Regions from separate parts of the Vibrio astriarenae genome, predicted to be linked through region 2. Evidence: predicted binding sites of a transcription regulator. Region 2 holds the regulator's gene; each other region holds the start of a gene.

Region 1 (6,698 bases), 680 kb from region 2:
ACTTTAAGTGCGATGACTGCCGAATCGTCTCTAACATTTCCTGGGATCACCTTAAGTAACAAGGGGCTTTGCTGTCATCCTGATGAATATCGGGATCTACTCCCCAATAGCACCTTACAAAAAGGGCTGATGCATTCACATCAGCCCTTTCTATTGGAGTGAATTAAAAATCAGCAATTACCAACCTTTAACTGCACCACCTTGGAAGATTTCAGAAGCGGCTTGGTACACTTCTTCCGTTTGGTACGCTTTAACAAAGTTCTGTACGTTTTCTGCATCGACGTTGTCTTCGCGAGCAACGATGAGGTTAACGTATGGAGACTCTTTACCTTCAACAAACACACCGTCGCGCTCTGGGGTTAGGTCGATTGAGCTTGCGTAAGTTGTGTTGATAATAGACAGCGTTACGTCGTCTAGAGAACGAGGCAGTTGTGCTGCGTCTAGCTCAACGATAGTAAGGTTTTTTGGATTTTCTGTGATGTCACGAACCGTCGCTAGAAGACCAACACCTTCGCGTAGCGTTAGTAGACCTTGTTGCTCAAGAAGCAGTAGAGAGCGCCCTAGGTTAGTAGGATCGTTTGGTACCGCGATGCGTGAACCATCAGCAATTTCAGCCACAGTTTCTACTTGCTTAGAGTAACCTGCGATAGGGTATACAAAAGAGTTGCCCGCGATAGTTAGCTTGTAACCACGGTCCGCTACTTGTTGATCTAGATATGGCTTATGCTGGAATGCGTTGATGTCGATAGAGCCGTCATCGAGCGCAGCGTTTGGTGTTACGTAGTCAGTGAAAGTTACTAGTTGAACGTCTAGGCCGTATTGCTCTTTCGCAACCTTTGCAGCCACTTCAGCGACTTGTGCCTCTGCACCAGCCATTACACCCACTTTTACTTTGCTTAGGTCAGCTTCTTTGTCGTCACAACCTGTTAGTGCTAGTGCAGACGCAGCTGCTGCGATAGCTAGAAGGCTTTTTAGATTGAATTTCATGACTTTCTCCTTGTAAATAGCTTAATTCTTTTACTGCAAAATCTTAATTAACGGTGGTCAACGCGACGAACAATCGCATCACCTATAGATTGAATAATTTGTACCAACACAATCAACATAACGACCGTGACAGCCATAATGACAACATCATAGCGGTGGAAACCATAGCGGATGGCTACGTCACCAAGACCGCCTCCGCCAACTGTGCCCGCCATCGCTGAGTAGCTGACCAGAGTCACAAGAGTGATGGTGACTGAGTTAACGATGGTCGGTAGAGCTTCAGGAAGCAGTACCTTGGTTATAATCTGTGTAGGTGTTGCTCCCATTGACTGTGCTGCTTCCACTAGGCCTGTTGGTACTTCCAACAGAGCACCTTCAATCAGGCGAGCAACAAAGGGAATGGCACCGATCGTCAGTGGAACGATAGCGGCTGTGGTGCCGATGAATGTGCCCACCAGCAACTTAGTTACCGGGATGATGGCGACCATAAGAACCAAAAATGGTACCGAGCGACCAATATTAACGATGGCGCCTAGAATGGCATTGAACTTCACATTCTCAAGTAGACCACCTTTCTTTGTGGTATGTAGAATTACGCCCAGTGGGATGCCCACTGCGAAGCCAACAATACCCGCAACCGCAACCATGTAGACCGTTTCCCAAGTCGCGCGAAGCAAAAGATCGCCGTTTAGGCTTAGCCATTCAGTTACACTCTTAAAGGACATAGCCAAGTACCTCAACTTTTACTTTATGTTCACGAAGAAACTCGATAGCGGCATTATCATCAGCCTCACTACCAAACAGCTCTGCCACCATCATGCCGAATTTAACGCCGCCAGCGTAATCAAGGTCTGAGCTCAAAATGCTGACGTCAATGTTGAACTTACGAGCGATTTGGCTTACCAGCGGTGCGTCCACAGTTTCGCCAGTAAACTCAAGACGTACCAGTGGGTAACTGCCGTCTACGCGTGTTTTCTGTAGGCGCTTTTCATAGTCTTCAGGAATAGACAGATCCAACGTCGAACGGATAAATTCGTGTGCAAGTTCTGTTTTCGGATGAGCAAAAATATCACCAACAGTGCCTTTTTCTACCAGCTCACCGCCACCGATGATCGCCACTTCATGACAGATACTCTTTACCACATCCATTTCGTGGGTAATCAATAGCATAGTGATATTGAGCTTTCGATTGATCTCTTTGAGCAGCTCTAAAATTGATTGAGTTGTCGCTGGATCGAGTGCGCTGGTGGCTTCATCACAAAGCAGAACTTTAGGGTCAGAGGCGAGGGCACGAGCGATGGCGACACGCTGCTTTTGACCACCACTTAAGTTCGCTGGATAAGACTCATGTTTGTCGGCAAGCCCTACCAGTGCAAGCAGTTCAGTGACTTTCTGTTTAATCTGCTCTTTGTCTTTACCCGCAAGTTCCAGTGGCAGTGCCACATTGTCGAACACAGTACGTGAAGAGAGTAGGTTAAAGTGCTGAAAGATCATGCCGATGTTGCGGCGCGTTTCACTGAGTTGCTTTTTAGACAGGGTGGTTAGGTCGACACCATCAACAATGATTGAGCCAGAGGTTGGCGCTTCAAGCATATTAACGCAGCGGATCAGCGTACTTTTACCAGCACCTGATGAGCCGATAACCCCAAAGATTGTTCCCTGAGGAATATGAAGATTTATATCTTTCAGGGCATGGATCTGCTTAGAACCTTGCTGAAAGACTTTATTGACTTGCTTAATTTCAATCATCGAAAAACCTGTAAACCGGTGTTGGTAGTGAATTATTTTGATCTACATCGCATTGAGTAGATGATGCTATTGGTTTCAGGTTTTTAAGTCAACAGATATTTTTACGTCTAGACGTCCAAACGGTTAAACGTCCGGCTTTGTTTTAATTTAGCCGTGCTCAAACGCTGAAAGCGTGCGATAATTGCCCCAATTCATGAGTGAAATGAGAAACCGATTTTGGCGAAACCAGCAGTATTTTTAGACCGTGATGGCGTTATTAATGTAGACCATGGTTATGTTCATGATGAACATGACTTTGAATATGTCGAAGGTGTGTTCGAAGCAACTCGAAAATTCAAAGAAATGGGGTATATGCTCGTGTTAGTCACCAATCAATCAGGTATCGCGCGCGGTAAGTTTACAGAAGATCGTTTTATCTCTTTGACTCAATGGATGGACTGGAACTTTTCAGACAACGGCGTTGAGTTTGATGGCATCTACTATTGCCCACACCATCCAGAACACGGTATCGGTGAGTACAAGCAAGATTGTGACTGTCGTAAGCCTAAACCTGGGATGTTTAACTCAGCAAAAGACTTCTTGAAAATCGATATGGCCAAATCTGTCATGGTGGGTGATAAAGCAGAAGACCTAATGGCAGCGGAAGTTGCGGGTGTCGGTACGAAAATCTTGGTACGCACAGGCAAGCCTGTCACTGAAAAAGGTGAAGCGATCGCGGATGCTGTGCTAGATAGCATTGCCGATGTGCCGAGCTATCTTGCAAAATAGTCAATAACGATAGAGTATAAAAAGGGAAGCAAGTCTTCCCTTTTGTGTTTCTGTCTTCCACATATCCCTACGATTAGCCGTTATGAATAAAAAGCTCACTATTCTTGATATCGCAAAATTAGCCGGTGTTGGCAAATCAACGGTTTCGCGTGTGATCACCAATGATCCCAAGGTTAAGCCTGCGACGCGTGAAAAAGTAGAACAGGTGATTCGTGAATATGGATATGTGCCGTCCAAGTCTGCGCAGTCGATGCGTGGTGGTAGCCAAAAGGTGATTGGCGTTATTATCTCGAGGCTGGATTCTGTATCCGAGAATCGCGCGGTAAGCACTATGCTAAGCGTGCTCTACGGTGCGGGCTATGATGTGGTGATCATGGAGAGTCAGTTTAGTATTGAGAAAACCCAAGAGCACTTAGAAGTGTTAAAACGTCGCAATGTTGATGGTGTGATTGTGTTTGGCTTCACTGGCTGTGATGAAGACATCCTTCTCGACTGGGGCCATCGAGCGGTAGTCATTGCAATGGACACCCAAGCTATCTCTTCGATCAACTATGATAATCAAGGCGTGATTCAAGTCGCACTGGATCATTTATCACATATTGGGGCACAAGATATCGCGTTCATTGGTGTTGACCCCCAAGACAAAACGACCGGCTTTGCTCGTCTGTCTGCCTATCAATCATGGTGTGAAGCCAACTCACGTCCGATTAATTTCGCTACAGGACAACTGAGTCATGAGAGTGCCTATCAATTGGTCGACGAGGTGCTATCGCCGACCGTACAAGCGATAGCGTGTGCAAGTGACACGCTTGCACTCGGCGTAATTAAGCGTCTACAAGAACTCGATCGAAACGATATTCACGTGACGGGTGTTGGGGGTAATGAACTGCTATCCTTTCTTTTTCCAAGCGTATTCAGTGTTGATCCAGGTTATGACAGCGCAGGCGAGAAAGCTGCACAAATGTTGATAAATCAACTGTCTGGACATCATATAGTCACGCATCTAACCCAAAAGCCTCTCTGATTGGAATCACTTGAGTAAAAAATAGTCTGTGATCTGTTTCAATTTATGGGATTGTTCCCATTACAATTGAGGCATCAGGCTGGCAGTATAATGGCATTACATTTTGGGAATGTTCCCATACATCAGGAACCCATATCCAATTCAAGGTGGAGAAAGATATGAGCAAGATAGCGAAGCAAGATGTTCAACGTCTCATTGAGTTAGTCGGTGGCGCAGACAATATTGCCAGTGTGAGCCATTGTTTAACACGTTTGCGTTTTGTGCTGAATGATACCGATGTCGCTGATATTAAGGCACTCGAAGCACTACCTTTAGTTAAAGGCTGCTTTACAAATGCAGGGCAATTTCAAGTTGTCATCGGTACAGAAGTAGACGAAGTGTACAAGGTGCTGATTGGCTTGACGGGCCAAACTGAAGCAAGCAAAGACGAGGCAAAGAACGCAGCACGTCAAAACATGAATATTCTTGAGCGCGGTATCTCTCACCTTGCTGAAATCTTTGTTCCTCTTTTGCCAGCAATTATTACGGGTGGTTTGATTCTTGGCTTCCGTAATGTCATTGGCGATATCAGGATGTTTGATGGGCAGACCTTAACGGAAATCAGTCAGTTTTGGGCCACGGTACATTCATTTTTATGGCTGATTGGTGAAGCGATATTTTTCTTCTTACCTGTGGGAGTGTGCTGGTCGACGGTTCGTAAGTTGGGTGGTACGCCAATTTTGGGGATTACCTTGGGTGTCACCTTGGTTTCTCCTCAGCTTATGAATGCCTATTTGATCGGTAAGGAAGTCCCGGAGGTGTGGGACTTTGGGCTGTTTGTGATTGAAAAAGTCGGTTATCAAGCGCAGGTTATTCCAGCAATGTTGGCGGGTATGGCATTAGCGTTTATCGAAACTAACCTGAAACGTATCGTCCCTTCATACCTTTATCTTGTCGTTGTGCCATTTGTTTCCATTATTGTTTCAGTGATCCTCGCTCATTCACTCATTGGACCGTTTGGTCGTATGCTAGGTAATGGTGTTGCATTTGCTGCCAAAGCCGCAATGACCGGTGACTTTGCGATAATCGGCTCAACTATTTTTGGCTTCTTGTATGCACCATTAGTCATCACAGGTATTCACCACACTACCAACGCAGTTGATCTTCAGCTTATGCAAGAGCTTGGCGGTACACCTATTTGGCCTCTGATCGCGTTGTCAAATATTGCACAAGCCTCGGCAGTCGTTGGCATCATCATAATAAGCAAAAAGCATGGTGAACGTGACATCTCAGTTCCCGCGGCGATCTCTGCTTACTTAGGTGTCACAGAGCCTGCGATGTACGGTATCAACCTGAAATACAAGTTCCCGATGCTTAGTGCGATGATTGGCAGTGCGTTGGCTGCCGCCATTTGTGGTAGCGCTGGCGTGATGGCAAATGGAATTGGGGTCGGTGGTTTACCGGGTATTCTATCGATCCAGCCACAGTTTTGGGGTGTGTTTGCTCTGGCGATGTTAGTCGCGATTGTGGTTCCCGTCGCTCTGACATTGGGCTTATATAAGCGTGCCGAGTCAAAAGGCGAACTCGAAGCGGCGAACGCATAAATTTTTGTTGAGGTGCTGTGGACAGTAACCTCAATGTTTACTTTTGTGAGTAGGTATTGCACATGGCAATGACAAATAACGACAATCAGTGGTGGAAAAAAGCGGCTATCTACCAGATCTACCCGAAAAGTTTTTGTGACAGTGGCGGCAAGGGCACGGGCGACATTCAAGGCATCATCTCCAAGTTAGATTATCTCGACAAACTAGGCGTAGATGCACTGTGGCTGACACCTATTTATGAGTCGCCAATGGTCGATAACGGCTATGATATTGCTGATTACTATCAAGTAAATCCAGACTTTGGCACGATGGCAGATTTTGATGAGCTGCTTTCAAAAGCACATCAACGTGGTATTCGCATTATTATGGATATTGTGGTTAACCATACTTCAACTGAGCATGTCTGGTTCCAGTCTGCACTGGGTGATAAGCAAAGCCCATATCGAGACTATTACATATGGAAAGATCCAGTGAATGGTGGCGCTCCGAATAACTGGCAGTCTAAGTTTGGTGGGAACGCATGGGCACTGGATGAGAAAACAGGCCAATACTACCTTCACCTGTTCGCCAAGGAACAAGCGGATCTC
Region 2 (6,698 bases):
TCACACCACAGATTGGCGCTAGTGAGTCACCACACAGTTTTTCAAGCTTTGCCATGCCGTAGTCTTTAGCAAATACCGCCAGACATACAATCAAAGTAATCAAAAGAGCAACCGGGGTTTTACCTAGCATACGTAGGAATTCTACCGTTGGTGTCGAACCATCAATCACACCAGCAACCGCAAGTGTATTCAGGCCCGTATCCAAACAGATAAGAAGAACGGGCAGAACTAGAATGGTCATGACCGTACCAAACTTAGGTAGGTTGCTCTCATCTACGATGGTGTCACTGTTAAAGAAGGCTTTTGACAATGGAATATCAAATTTCTTACCGGCGTACAGGCCAAACAGGTAAGCACCTAGATACCAAGTAGGGATAGCAACTAAGATACCCACAACCAGTAGCAGACCAATATTCGCGCCAAGGAACTCCGCCGCGGCTACTGGACCTGGGTGAGGAGGAACGAACGCATGCATTACCGCAAATGCACCCGCAGACGGTAATGCGTATTTGATTGGTGAGCCACCAAAGCGCGCTGCAACGCTAAAGATGATAGGCATCATAACGACAAGGCCAGCATCAAAGAAGATTGGGAAGCCAAATAGCAGTGAAGCAATACCCAGCGCAAGCGGCGCTCGGTCTTCACCAAATCGGCCAATCAACGTATCCGCTAGCACTTTCGCGCCACCCGTTACTTCAAGAATCTTACCGATCATGGCACCAAGACCAACCAGAAGAGCGACAGAGGCTAGTGTGCCACCAAAGCCTCCCATCATCGTAGGTACAACTTGGTCAGAAGAGACGCCCGTCGCGATTGCCGTGCCTAAACTTACAATAGTAAGAGAGGCAAACGCGTGGACTTTTAGTTTAATAATCAATAACAAAAGAGCAGCAATTGCCAATGCTGCGATTGTTAGTAGGTAGGTTGGGTCAGAGGCTTGGGCTAGCTGCTCCATGTTTTCACCTTTTGAATGATTGTTTGTGATGTAGTTCACTTTTATTTCAGTTACGGGTAACATGTTACCCATAACATGAATAAGATAAACCCATATTTTTAAGTGAATGCCAAAAGTGGGATCACGCGCAAAATTTGTTATGAGGAATAATTATGGCTGGTAGTAGTGTCATTGTGATGGGTGTTTGTGCCTGTGGTAAAAGCACCATTGGTGAACACCTGGCAAAGAAGCTAGGTCGCAAGTTTATTGATGGTGATGACCTTCACCCACGAGCGAACATTCAAAAAATGTCATCAGGCGAACCACTGAATGACGATGATCGCAGTCCATGGCTTGAACGCATTCGCGACGCTGCTTACAGCCTAGAAAACAAGAATGAGCATGGCATCATCGTCTGTTCTGCATTGAAAAAGAAATACCGTGACCAAATCCGTGAAGGCAACGAGAATGTGACTTTTGTCTTCCTCGATGGCGACATGGACCTCATCATGGAGCGTATGCGTATGCGCAGAGGCCACTTCATGAAAGAGAACATGGTAAAAAGCCAATTTGAAGCGCTCGAGCGTCCCGATGGCGAACCGCAAACACTCGTGATCAGCATCGATGGCACAATCGAAGATGTCGTTGAACGCGCGGCACAAGAATTGACTGCATCTCAAGAGGTTGCGTAATGACTCATTCCGTAATCTTAGACGTTACTCATCGCCTACTAGAGCGCAGTAAAAACTCACGCGCAGCATTTCTGGCTCGTACTCAAGAGCAATTGGATCATGGCAAGACTCGCGCTGCTTTGACTTGTGGCAACCTAGCTCATGCTGTCGCGGCATCTTGCTCTACCGAAAAAAAGCAAATCCTTGATTTTACAAGAACCAATGTCGCTCTTGTCACCTCATACAACGATATGCTTAGCGCGCATCAGCCTTATCAGACTTATCCAAACCAAATCAAGCAGGCTCTATCAGAGCTCGGCCACACTGCGCAAGTCGCAGGCGGTGTCCCTGCCATGTGTGATGGCGTGACTCAAGGCCAAGCCGGTATGGATATGTCTCTGTTTTCTCGTGACTTGATTGCTCAATCAACGGCACTGTCCCTAAGCCACAATGTCTTTGATGCAACCTTGCTTCTGGGTATTTGTGACAAAATTGCTCCAGGACAATTGATGGGGGCACTTTCTTACGCTCATCTGCCTACCGCTTTTGTACCCGCGGGCCTCATGGCAACGGGCATCAGTAACGAAGAAAAGGTCGATGTACGTCAAAAGTATGCCGCTGGTGAGGTAGGTAAAGATGCTCTACTCGACATGGAGTGCCGCGCTTATCATGCCCCGGGCACATGTACATTCTATGGCACTGCCAATACCAATCAATTGGTGTTTGAAGCCATGGGTTTGATGCTTCCTGGTTCGGCATTTGTTCACCCCCACTCAGAGCTCCGTGAGGCGCTTACCGATTATGCGGCAGTAAAGATCGCTTCAATGAGCGCTGGCTCGCCGACTTTCCGCCCATTATCTGAAGTTGTCACAGAGAAAAGCCTAGTCAACGGTATCGTCGCTCTGCTTGCTTCCGGTGGTAGTACTAACCACACCATCCACATGATTGCAGTGGCAAGAGCTGCGGGTCTGTTGCTGACATGGCAAGACATTAGCGATCTATCTGAAGTCGTACCATTACTCGCTCGCGTTTATCCAAATGGCCCGGCAGACATGAATGCCTTCCAACAAGCTGGAGGGGTTCCTGCACTATTGAGTCGCCTTGATGAGTCGCAGCTTCTGCACCGAGATGTCAAACCTGTGTTTGGTGATTTTGAAAGTCAGATGACAATACCAAGCTTAAATAACGGTGAGCTTCGCTGGTCCTCATGTGCTCAAAGCGATGACCCAAGTGTCATTGCAAGCTCAGGAGAGTCTTTCCAAGCTACGGGCGGGACTCGCGTTCTGGATGGTAACCTAGGTAAAGCCGTCGTGAAGGTATCTGCGGTCAAAGAAGAGCAGCGCATCATCGAAGCACCGGCTGTTGTCTTCCAATGCCAACATGAAGTGGAAGCCGCTTACCAGCGCGGTGAACTCAACAAAGACTGTATCGTTGTCGTTACTCACAATGGTCCTGCCGCGAATGGGATGCCAGAACTGCACAAGCTGATGCCGATCTTGGGCAATATCCAAAAAGCAGGTTTTAGTGTCGCTCTGGTTACTGATGGTCGCCTATCTGGCGCGTCAGGCAAAATCCCATCGGCGATTCACGTATCGCCAGAAGCTCTGCGTGGCGGCGCGATTGGTCTGGTTCGCGATGGTGATATTCTGAGTTTGAACTGTCAGACTGGCGAGCTGAACAATCTAGCCGACACGACTGGACGCGAGCCTCTGTCCATCGACACGGAAGCGGTTCAACAAACTTGGGGACGTAACTTATTTAGCGTCTTACGCCAAAGTGTTTCAAGCGCAGAAGACGGCGCGAGCTTTATCGTTTAGGCTCGTTTCAGATACCAAAAAAGGAGCCACTTTGGCTCCTTTTTAATTGATTCAGCTAGAAGAGCTAAATACTCTCGCCTTTAGTGATGTGATAGCCCATATCTACTCTATCACTCTCGATCTCTTCACCTTTGAGGCGTGCAATCAGTAGCTCCGCACTCTTTACCCCAATCTCAAACCTTGGTGTATCGACACTCGTCAAACGCGGCGTCACCATAGTGCCAATATCTAACGCATTGTAGCCGACGACAGACAACTGCTCGGGCACTTTAATCCCACGTCTTTGCGCACTCATCAACACACCGATCGCGATATCATCATTGGTACAAAATACCGCATCCAGCTCTGGCTTATCAGCGAGCGCTCTATCTAAAAGATCATCCGCCATCGAGAAGCTAGAGTGCTCTTCAGTGAGGACGTGAAACGGGGTTATACCCGCCTCAGTCACCGCTCTATCATAGCCTTCCATACGCAAACGAGTTCGCGTGTCGAGACGTGCGCCAAAGTAGGCTATGGTGCGCTTGCCTGCCGCCATTATCTGCTTCGTAACCTGGTAAGAGGCCTCGCGATGATCAAGCCCAACCGCCATGTCGATCGGTTGTTCCGGTAGCTCCATCGTTTCGACAACCGGAACATCTGCCGCTTTGATCATTTGCAGTGTGCGGTTGGTGTGATGGCTTTCCGTTAAAATTAAGCCATCAACTTGGTAAGCGAGCAGAGAGGCTATTTTACTCTCTTCTTCAAGCTCATCGTAGCTAAAGTGGGCGATCAAGGTTTCATAGCCGTTGGCTTTAGTGACGGTTTCAATGCCCTGCACAAACGAAGCAAAAATTTGGTTGGAAAGAGAGGGTAAGAGTATACCTATGGCACGACTCGATGACTTGGAGAGCATCGCTGGCGCGCGATTCTCTATGTATCCTATCTCTTCGATAACTGCTGCTATTTTTTCTCGCGTTTTTTCTGCTACAGAATTGGGATCACGCATATAGCGAGATACTGTCATCTTGGTGATACCCACTTGATCAGCGATATCCTGTAGCGTAGTACGTCTTTTTTTACTGTTTTGAGCCATATGTTCCTTGGGCTTTGATTCGTTGTTCACTCTAAACGAAAGCTCGATCGCAACGAACGATCCCTACTCACCAAGCGACTTGATCTTACTCTTCATCAAACGTTTCAAACTCGATGCCCATCTCTGTCATTAACGCTTTCGCTTCTGCAGGAATTTCGTCAGGACGGTCTTTTCTCAAGTCTTCATCTGTTGGGAGAGGCTGCCCCGTGTAAGCATGTAGAAAAGCTTCACACAGCAGCTCACTGTTGGTCGCATGACGCAGATTGTTAATTTGGCGGCGAGTACGCTCATCGGTTAGTACTTTCAATACCTTAAGTGGGATTGATACCGTGATTTTCTTTACTTGTTCACTCTTTTTACCGTGTTCAGCATATGGGCTAATGTATTCGCCATTCCAGTCTGCCATGAGACACCTTTCAGTCATGTTTAATCTAAATGGATAAGGGGGAGATTTTAGCCGGATTTAAGGCTAAGAGCAAAGACATATAGACGTCTAGAAGTGTTGACGTCTCACATTATGAAAAGTAAAGTGTTGGATAACGGATTAAACAACGTTTATAGCAGATAAAGATAAACGTTTTGTGAAGCACTATCACTCTTTGGGAAGGACACTCTTATGAGCGCACGCAAGCCTGCGACAATTGCCGTTCGCACCGGCATCGAATCAGACACTCAATACCATGCGGTTGTTCCACCCATCTACCTCTCTACCAACTATGGCTTTCCAGCCTTTGGTGAAGTACCAAACTATGACTATACCCGTTCTGGTAACCCAAATCGAGGTTTGCTAGAGCAGGCTCTTTTTGAGTTAGAATCAGGAAAAGGGGCCGTCGTTACCAACTGTGGCACCTCCGCACTCAATCTTTGGGTTTCCGCATTTTTAGGTCCAGATGATCTTATTGTTGCTCCGCATGATTGTTATGGCGGTACTTATCGCCTGTTCAATACACGCGCGCGAAAAGGCGATTTTAAGGTCCAGTTTGTTGACCAAACAGATGAACAAGCCCTCAATGCCGCGCTAGCGAAAAAACCAAAACTGATTCTATTGGAGACACCATCGAACCCATTGGTTCGCGTGGTAGATATCAACGCGATTTGTACCAAAGCGAAAGAAGTGGGTGCACTAGTAGCGGTAGACAATACCTTTTTGACACCTGTGTACCAAAAGCCCTTAGAGCTCGGCGCAGACTTTGTGATTCATTCAACCACTAAGTACATTAATGGCCACTCCGATGTGATTGGCGGCGTGGTGATCACGAAAACAGAAGAACATGCCGAAGAGCTTGCTTGGTGGGGTAACTGTATTGGAGCAACTGGAACGCCGTTTGACAGCTACATGACGCTGCGCGGCATTCGTACACTCGGCGCTCGCATGCGTGTGCATGAAGAGAGCTCACAACAGATATTGAACTTCTTGGTTGAAGAGCCTCTAGTCAGTAAAGTTTACCACCCTAGCCTGCTAAGCCATCCAGGTCATGAGATAGCCAAAAAACAGCAATCGGGCTTTGGGTCTATGCTGAGTTTTGAGTTTGCTGGATCATTTGAACAACTCAAATTCTTTGTTGGCAAGCTCGAGCTGTTCTCGCTTGCTGAATCACTTGGTGGCGTTGAGAGCTTAATCTGTCACCCTGCATCCATGACCCATCGCGCGATGGGAGAGGAAGCACTCGCAGAAGCGGGGGTGACTCAGCACCTTTTGCGTCTTTCTGTCGGGTTAGAAGATAGTCAAGACCTTATCGAAGACCTTCAGCAAGCTTTCGCTCAAGCCAAGGAGGCATTTTAAGATGACTCACCCACGTCAACTGCACAAATTTGGGGGCAGCAGCTTAGCGAACCCTGAGTGCTACCGCCGAGTAGTGAACATTCTCAAAGACTACTCCAACAGCAACGACCTGATTGTTGTTTCTGCTGCAGGTAAAACCACCAACCGCCTAATCGAGTTCCTTGATAACCTCGAACGTGATGGGCGTCTTGCACATGAAACCTTGCAAGAGCTGCGTCAATTTCAAATTGAATTGGTCGAGAGCCTGATCAACCAACCAGAAACCAAGGCTCGTCTGCTGGATAATCTCATCACGGAATTCAGTGCTTTGGGAGAGATTGCATACCCGGTGAGTGGTCAAACGCGTGCTATGGTACTCGGTCACGGTGAAATGTGGTCAGCAAGGCTGTTAGCGAATCTGCTCAATGAGAAAGGACTTAAT
Region 3 (6,698 bases), 470 kb from region 2:
GACTGACCCGCGAATCGCGCCAAAAGCGGCACCAATCTCTGAGATAAGCTTTAGTGAAGCCTCAGAAATGGCAAATTTTGGCGCAAAGATCCTTCACCCTTCTACGCTCGTGCCTGCCCTCAGACACGACATTCCTGTTTTTGTTGGATCTTCACGCGAGCCTGAAAAAGGGGGAACTTGGATTCGCCATCATGCGGAAACATCGCCTCTGTACCGTGCGCTAGCACTTCGCAATAATCAAACCATGGTAACTCTGCGCAGTGCCAAAATGTTCCACGCTTATGGCTTTTTAGCAAAGGTGTTTGAGATCCTGGCTAAACATAAGATCTCTGTCGATCTTATTACGACATCAGAGATCAGTGTATCACTCACCCTTGATCAAACAGATACCAGTGGTGGCGCACCTCAGCTTCCACAGGCGGTGCGTGAAGAGCTGGAAGAGCTTTGTCATGTTGAAGTTGAACACAACCTAAGTGTTGTCGCTCTTATTGGCAATAATATGAGCTCGTCAAAAGGCTCAGCGAAGCAAGTCTTTGGGACGCTAGAAGATTTCAACTTACGCATGATTTGTTACGGTGCTAGCCAACATAACTTATGCTTCCTTCTGCATGAATCTGTAGCCAAACAGGCAATACAGCGTTTACACCAAGAGCTGTTTGAACAGTAATTTTTCTCGGTAGCAAAACAAAGCCCCTCATCGAGAGGGGCTTTCTAGTTAGGCTTAATCAATTAACCATTAATGTTAGGACCTAGCCACTTTTCGGCTTCTAGCTGATCCCAACCTTTACGATCTGCATAGCTTGCTACCTGATCGGGTTGTATTTGAGCGATAGCAAAGTAGCGCGAGTCAGGGTGTGAAAAATACCATCCTGAAACCGATGCTCCTGGCCACATCGCGTAACTGCTCGTAAGTGACATCCCAATCGTCTCTTCTACATTAAGTAGGTCCCACAAACTGCCCTTTTCAGTATGCTCTGGACACGCTGGATAGCCTGGTGCTGGACGAATACCTTGATAGTTCTCACGAATCAGGTCCTCGTTACTGAGCTGCTCTTGCGGCGAATAACCCCAAATGTCTTTTCGTACGCGCTCATGAAGGTATTCTGCAAAAGCCTCAGCAAGACGGTCTGCTACCGCTTGAATCATGATCGCGTTGTAATCATCACCCTGCGCTTTGAACTCGTCCGCTAACTCACGCTCTCCAATGCCACCTGTAACCGCAAAGCCACCAATCCAGTCTTTCTTACCACTGCCTTTTGGCGCAATATAGTCTGACAGACAGTAGTTAAAGCCTTTCGGCTTCTCGGTTTGTTGACGTAGGTTATGCAGAACCTTAGCGACTTGCGTGCGAGACTCATCGGTATAAACTTCAATATCATCATCGACACTGGCTGCAGGGAATAAACCACACATACCGCGAACTTTAAGCAGCTGTTCCGCTTCAATTCTGTCTAGCCACTCGTTAGCATCGGCGAACAATCGCTTCGCCTCTTCGCCCACTTCTTCATGATCTAAGATCTTCGGGTATTTACCAACCAGTGACCAAGTCATGAAGAACGGCGTCCAGTCGATATATTGACGAAGTGTTGCCACACTCACATCATCAAACACATGAATCCCCGGCTTTGCAGGTTGAGGTGGCGTGTAGCTAGCCCAATCAATAGCAACCTTATTCGCACGAGCTTGCTCGAGCGTTACCGGTTTTGTTCTTGGCTTCTTGCGGCTATGTTGCTCACGAACACGCTCGTAGTCCGCATCAAGTTTCTCGATAAATTTAGGTCTTAGCTCATCAGAAAGTAGTGAGGTACATACCCCCACCGCTCTAGACGCATTGTTTACATAAACCACTGGATTCTTGTAGTTTTGCTCGATTTTAACAGCCGTATGCGCTTTTGAGGTGGTTGCACCGCCAATCAATAGCGGTAAGTCAAAGTCTAGTCGCTCCATCTCTTTAGCAACATGAACCATCTCGTCTAGAGAAGGCGTAATTAGGCCAGAGAGACCGATAATGTCAACGTTCTCTTCCTTAGCGACTTTTAGGATCTTCTCACATGGAACCATGACTCCGAGATCGATAATCTCATAGTTATTGCACTGCAGAACCACACCAACAATGTTCTTACCAATGTCGTGAACGTCACCTTTCACCGTCGCAAGAAGGATTTTACCGTTTGAGCTTCCCGCTTGTTTTTCGGCATTAATATAAGGCTCAAGATGGGCAACTGCCTGCTTCATTACACGGGCTGACTTAACAACCTGAGGCAAGAACATCTTACCCTCGCCGAAGAGATCACCGACCACGTTCATGCCGTCCATAAGCGGGCCTTCAATCACCTCAAGTGGCTTAGTCGCATTGACTCGAGCTTCCTCTGTATCTTCAACGATAAACTCTGTGATGCCCTTCACCAAGGCATGCTCTAGACGTTTCTCAACCGGCCAAGTACGCCACTCTAGAGCAGAAGCGTCATCTTCTTTACCAACAGCATTGGTGCGATACTCTTCAGCAATTTCTAGCAGTCTTTCTGTGCCATCATCACGTCGGTTAAGAACCACATCCTCTACCGCTTCTCGAAGTTTCTCTGGGACGTTGTCATAGATCTCCAACTGACCTGCGTTAACGATCCCCATATCCATACCGTTTTTAAAACAGTGGTAGAGGAAGACTGCGTGAATAGCTTCACGAACATAGTTGTTACCACGGAATGAGAAGGAGACGTTTGATACCCCCCCAGAGATCATCGCATAAGGCAGATCTCGTTTGATATCAGCGACGGCCTCAATAAAGTCGACCGCATAGTTGTTATGCTCTTCGATACCTGTCGCAACAGCAAAGATATTCGGGTCAAAAATAATATCTTCAGCAGGAAAACCCACTTCATCCACCAAGATACGGTAAGCATTGGTACAAATTTCCAATTTGCGCTCACGCGTTTCCGCCTGACCAACTTCATCAAAGGCCATCACAATAACAGCTGCGCCATAGCGTCGAATCAGTTTCGCTTGCTCTACAAACTTCTCTTTACCCTCTTTAAGAGAGATAGAGTTTACGATGCCTTTACCTTGAATACACTTAAGACCCGCCTCTATGACTTCCCACTTAGAGGAGTCGACCATAATGGGTACTTTAGAAATCTCAGGCTCAGATGCACAAAGGTTGAGGAATCTGACCATACAAGCCTCAGCATCCAACATCCCCTCATCCATGTTGATGTCGATGATTTGGGCACCATTCTCGACCTGCTGTCTTGCGACCTCAAGTGCTTCATCGTAAAGCTCTTCTTTGATCAATCGTTTAAATCGTGCCGAGCCGGTAACATTGGTTCGCTCACCGACATTAATAAACAGAGTTTCTTTTTCGATCGTTAGAGGCTCAAGACCAGATAGACGACAAGCTTTTGGAATATCCGGTAAAGGTCGAGGAGCAACGCCTTCCACGGCAAGTGCCATGTGACGAATATGCTCAGGGGTTGTACCACAACAACCACCTATCATATTTAAGAAGCCGCTCTCAGCCCACTCTTTGACATGAAGCGCCATATCTTCTGGCGACAGATCGTACTCACCAAACGCATTTGGTAAGCCCGCATTTGGGTGTGTTGAGACAAACGTATCCGAAATACGTGATAGCTCTTCTACATATGGTCGCAACTCATCTGGGCCAAGGGCACAGTTGAGACCAAAAGTAATTGGATTGACGTGACGAAGCGCGTTATAAAATGCCTCCGTTGTTTGTCCAGAAAGCGTTCGGCCAGAGGCATCCGTGATCGTCCCCGAGATCATGACTGGTAGTGATTGACCTAGCTCTTCGAAAACACTATCTACAGCAAAAGCACACGCTTTCGCGTTCAGCGTATCGAAGATGGTTTCGATAAGGATAAGATCACTACCACCTCGGATCAGAGCGCGAGTTGATTCAGAGTAAGCTTCAACGAGCTCATCAAAAGTGACATTGCGATAGCCAGGGTCATTAACGTCCGGTGAAATTGAACATGTACGGTTAGTTGGCCCTAAAACACCGGCGACGTATCTTGGTTTATCGGGCGTTCTCGCAGTCCATTCATCTGCTGCTTCTCTCGCCAATGTCGCGGCAGCGAAGTTGATTTCTTCACTTAGACTCTCCATGTCATAGTCGGCCATAGCGATGGTCGTAGCATTGAAAGTGTTCGTTTCAAGAATGTCTGCCCCTGCTTCTAAGTACTCATTATGGATACCTTTAATGAGCTCTGGCTGAGTAAGAACCAACAGGTCGTTATTCCCTTTAAGATCACAATGCCAATCAGAAAAGCGCTCGCCACGATAGTCACTCTCTTCAAGCTTATGATCTTGAATCATAGTGCCCATGCCGCCGTCGATTAACAAGATCTTCTGCTTCAGTTGTGCTTCGATCTGCTGTCTTACATTTGTTCCCACTTTACAGCCTCATTCCTTGTTCATTTCCTACATCCTACCACACAAAATTCAGATATCTAGACGTCTAAACAACAAAGAAAACAGGTCTAGCCATTTTACTTTTAGCCAACATGGTCGTTTTTAATGACTAGAGCTATGCCGAAAATAATATGAGTCAGAATGAAGTCAGATAACGAAGCAAAAAGAAAATATATTCGCTGGTACTTTTGGATGCCTGAAGAGCCATTTAAGTCGCAAGCTAATGGACTTGCTGTTCAATTGAAACAGCCTGGTTGGTTCAAAAACAAGCTATTGGGACGTGCTGTGATAAAAGATATCAGTATGGGAGGAGCTGGCGTATTAGTATCAAACCGTATTCAAATACCTGAAAAGGTCATTGTAGCGATCCCAGACGGTGATGAGTTTACAGCCGATGTTGTCTATCAACGCGATGAGGGTGACCTATTTACATTCCTTGGCCTAACTTGGTCAGATAGCAATGACGCCCGTCGTATGGACCTGATTAATCAAGTACAAGAGCTGACGAATCTAGAAAGTCGCTTGCAGGTTACAACCGAAGAGCCAGACAAGTCTTCTTAACTTGAAGTGAATGTGGAAGATAAAAGCGATTTTTATCTTCAATCAAAAAGCACAAACGTAAAAAAGCCCTAGTCTTTCGACTAGGGCTTAGTATAAGTGGCGGAGTGGACGGGACTCGAACCCGCGACCCCCGGCGTGACAGGCCGGTATTCTAACCAACTGAACTACCACTCCGCAGTGGTCTATTTAAAGTCTTATCTAAATCGTGCTTCAAATAGATAATGTTCAAAGCCTGGCGATGTCCTACTCTCACATGGGGAAGCCCCACACTACCATCGGCGCTATTGCGTTTCACTTCTGAGTTCGGCATGGAAATCAGGTGGGTCCACAATGCTATGGTCGCCAAGCAAATTCTTAATTCGGAAAGCTATTTAAAAGTTAATGTGCACACATTCAATATTCTTGCTTTGAGTCCATCAAAACCCCTTGGGTGTTGTATGGTTAAGCCTCACGGGCAATTAGTACAGGTTAGCTCAACGCCTCACAACGCTTACACACCCTGCCTATCAACGTTCTAGTCTTGAACAACCCTTTAGGACACTTAAAGTGCCAGGGAAGACTCATCTCAGGGCTCGCTTCCCGCTTAGATGCTTTCAGCGGTTATCGATTCCGAACTTAGCTACCGGGCAATGCGTCTGGCGACACAACCCGAACACCAGAGGTTCGTCCACTCCGGTCCTCTCGTACTAGGAGCAGCCCCCTTCAATCTTCCAACGCCCACGGCAGATAGGGACCGAACTGTCTCACGACGTTCTAAACCCAGCTCGCGTACCACTTTAAATGGCGAACAGCCATACCCTTGGGACCGACTTCAGCCCCAGGATGTGATGAGCCGACATCGAGGTGCCAAACACCGCCGTCGATATGAACTCTTGGGCGGTATCAGCCTGTTATCCCCGGAGTACCTTTTATCCGTTGAGCGATGGCCCTTCCATACAGAACCACCGGATCACTATGACCTGCTTTCGCACCTGCTCGAATTGTCATTCTCGCAGTCAAGCGGGCTTATGCCATTGCACTAACCTCACGATGTCCAACCGTGATTAGCCCACCTTCGTGCTCCTCCGTTACTCTTTGGGAGGAGACCGCCCCAGTCAAACTACCCACCAGGCACTGTCCTCACCCCAGATAATGGGGCTAAGTTAGAACATCAAACATACAAGGGTGGTATTTCAAGGATGGCTCCACGAATACTGGCGTACTCGCTTCAAAGCCTCCCACCTATCCTACACATGTAGGCTCAATGTTCAGTGCCAAGCTGTAGTAAAGGTTCACGGGGTCTTTCCGTCTAGCCGCGGGTACACTGCATCTTCACAGCGATTTCAATTTCACTGAGTCTCGGGTGGAGACAGCGTGGCCATCATTACGCCATTCGTGCAGGTCGGAACTTACCCGACAAGGAATTTCGCTACCTTAGGACCGTTATAGTTACGGCCGCCGTTTACCGGGGCTTCGATCAAGAGCTTCGACCTAAGTCTAACCCCATCAATTAACCTTCCGGCACCGGGCAGGCGTCACACCGTATACGTCATCTTACGATTTTGCACAGTGCTGTGTTTTTAATAAACAGTTGCAGCCACCTGGTATCTGCGACTCCCCATAGCTCCATCCGCAAGGGACTTCACCGCGAGGAGCGTACCTTCTCCCGAAGTTACGGTACCATTTTGCCTAGTTCCTTCACCCGAGTTCTCTCAAGCGCCTTGGTATTC

The links. The regulator MetJ, encoded in region 2, represses methionine synthesis genes. The targets are predictions, from matches to a motif close to TTAGACNTNTANANGTCTAA.
Region 1: a site for MetJ is predicted at 2,836-2,855, ahead of metN (methionine ABC transporter ATP-binding protein MetN). Genes of this name have one in related genera too.
Region 3: a site for MetJ is predicted at 4,459-4,478, ahead of metH (methionine synthase). Genes of this name have one in related genera too.

Annotation. Positions count from the first base shown of each region.
Region 1 is NZ_CP047475.1:778,834-785,531, forward strand. It holds gene GT360_RS03785 (Zn-ribbon-containing protein) at 1-59, shown strand, start outside; gene metQ (methionine ABC transporter substrate-binding lipoprotein MetQ) at 178-987, opposite strand; gene GT360_RS03795 (methionine ABC transporter permease) at 1,035-1,712, opposite strand; gene metN (methionine ABC transporter ATP-binding protein MetN) at 1,702-2,736, opposite strand; gene gmhB (D-glycero-beta-D-manno-heptose 1,7-bisphosphate 7-phosphatase) at 2,953-3,504, shown strand; gene treR (trehalose operon repressor TreR) at 3,587-4,528, shown strand; gene treB (PTS trehalose transporter subunit IIBC) at 4,687-6,111, shown strand; gene treC (alpha,alpha-phosphotrehalase) at 6,174-6,698, shown strand, end outside.
Region 2 is NZ_CP047475.1:99,608-106,305, reverse strand. It holds gene GT360_RS00550 (GntP family permease) at 1-955, opposite strand, end outside; gene GT360_RS00545 (gluconokinase) at 1,108-1,626, shown strand; gene edd (phosphogluconate dehydratase) at 1,626-3,422, shown strand; gene GT360_RS00535 (substrate-binding domain-containing protein) at 3,487-4,494, opposite strand; gene metJ (met regulon transcriptional regulator MetJ) at 4,580-4,900, opposite strand; gene GT360_RS00525 (O-succinylhomoserine (thiol)-lyase) at 5,111-6,277, shown strand; gene GT360_RS00520 (bifunctional aspartate kinase/homoserine dehydrogenase II) at 6,279-6,698, shown strand, end outside.
Region 3 is NZ_CP047475.1:2,746,442-2,753,139, forward strand. It holds gene lysC (lysine-sensitive aspartokinase 3) at 1-667, shown strand, start outside; gene metH (methionine synthase) at 730-4,410, opposite strand; gene GT360_RS12735 (PilZ domain-containing protein) at 4,570-4,989, shown strand; tRNA gene GT360_RS12740 (tRNA-Asp) at 5,087-5,163, opposite strand; rRNA gene rrf (5S ribosomal RNA) at 5,220-5,336, opposite strand; rRNA gene GT360_RS12750 (23S ribosomal RNA) at 5,427-6,698, opposite strand, start outside.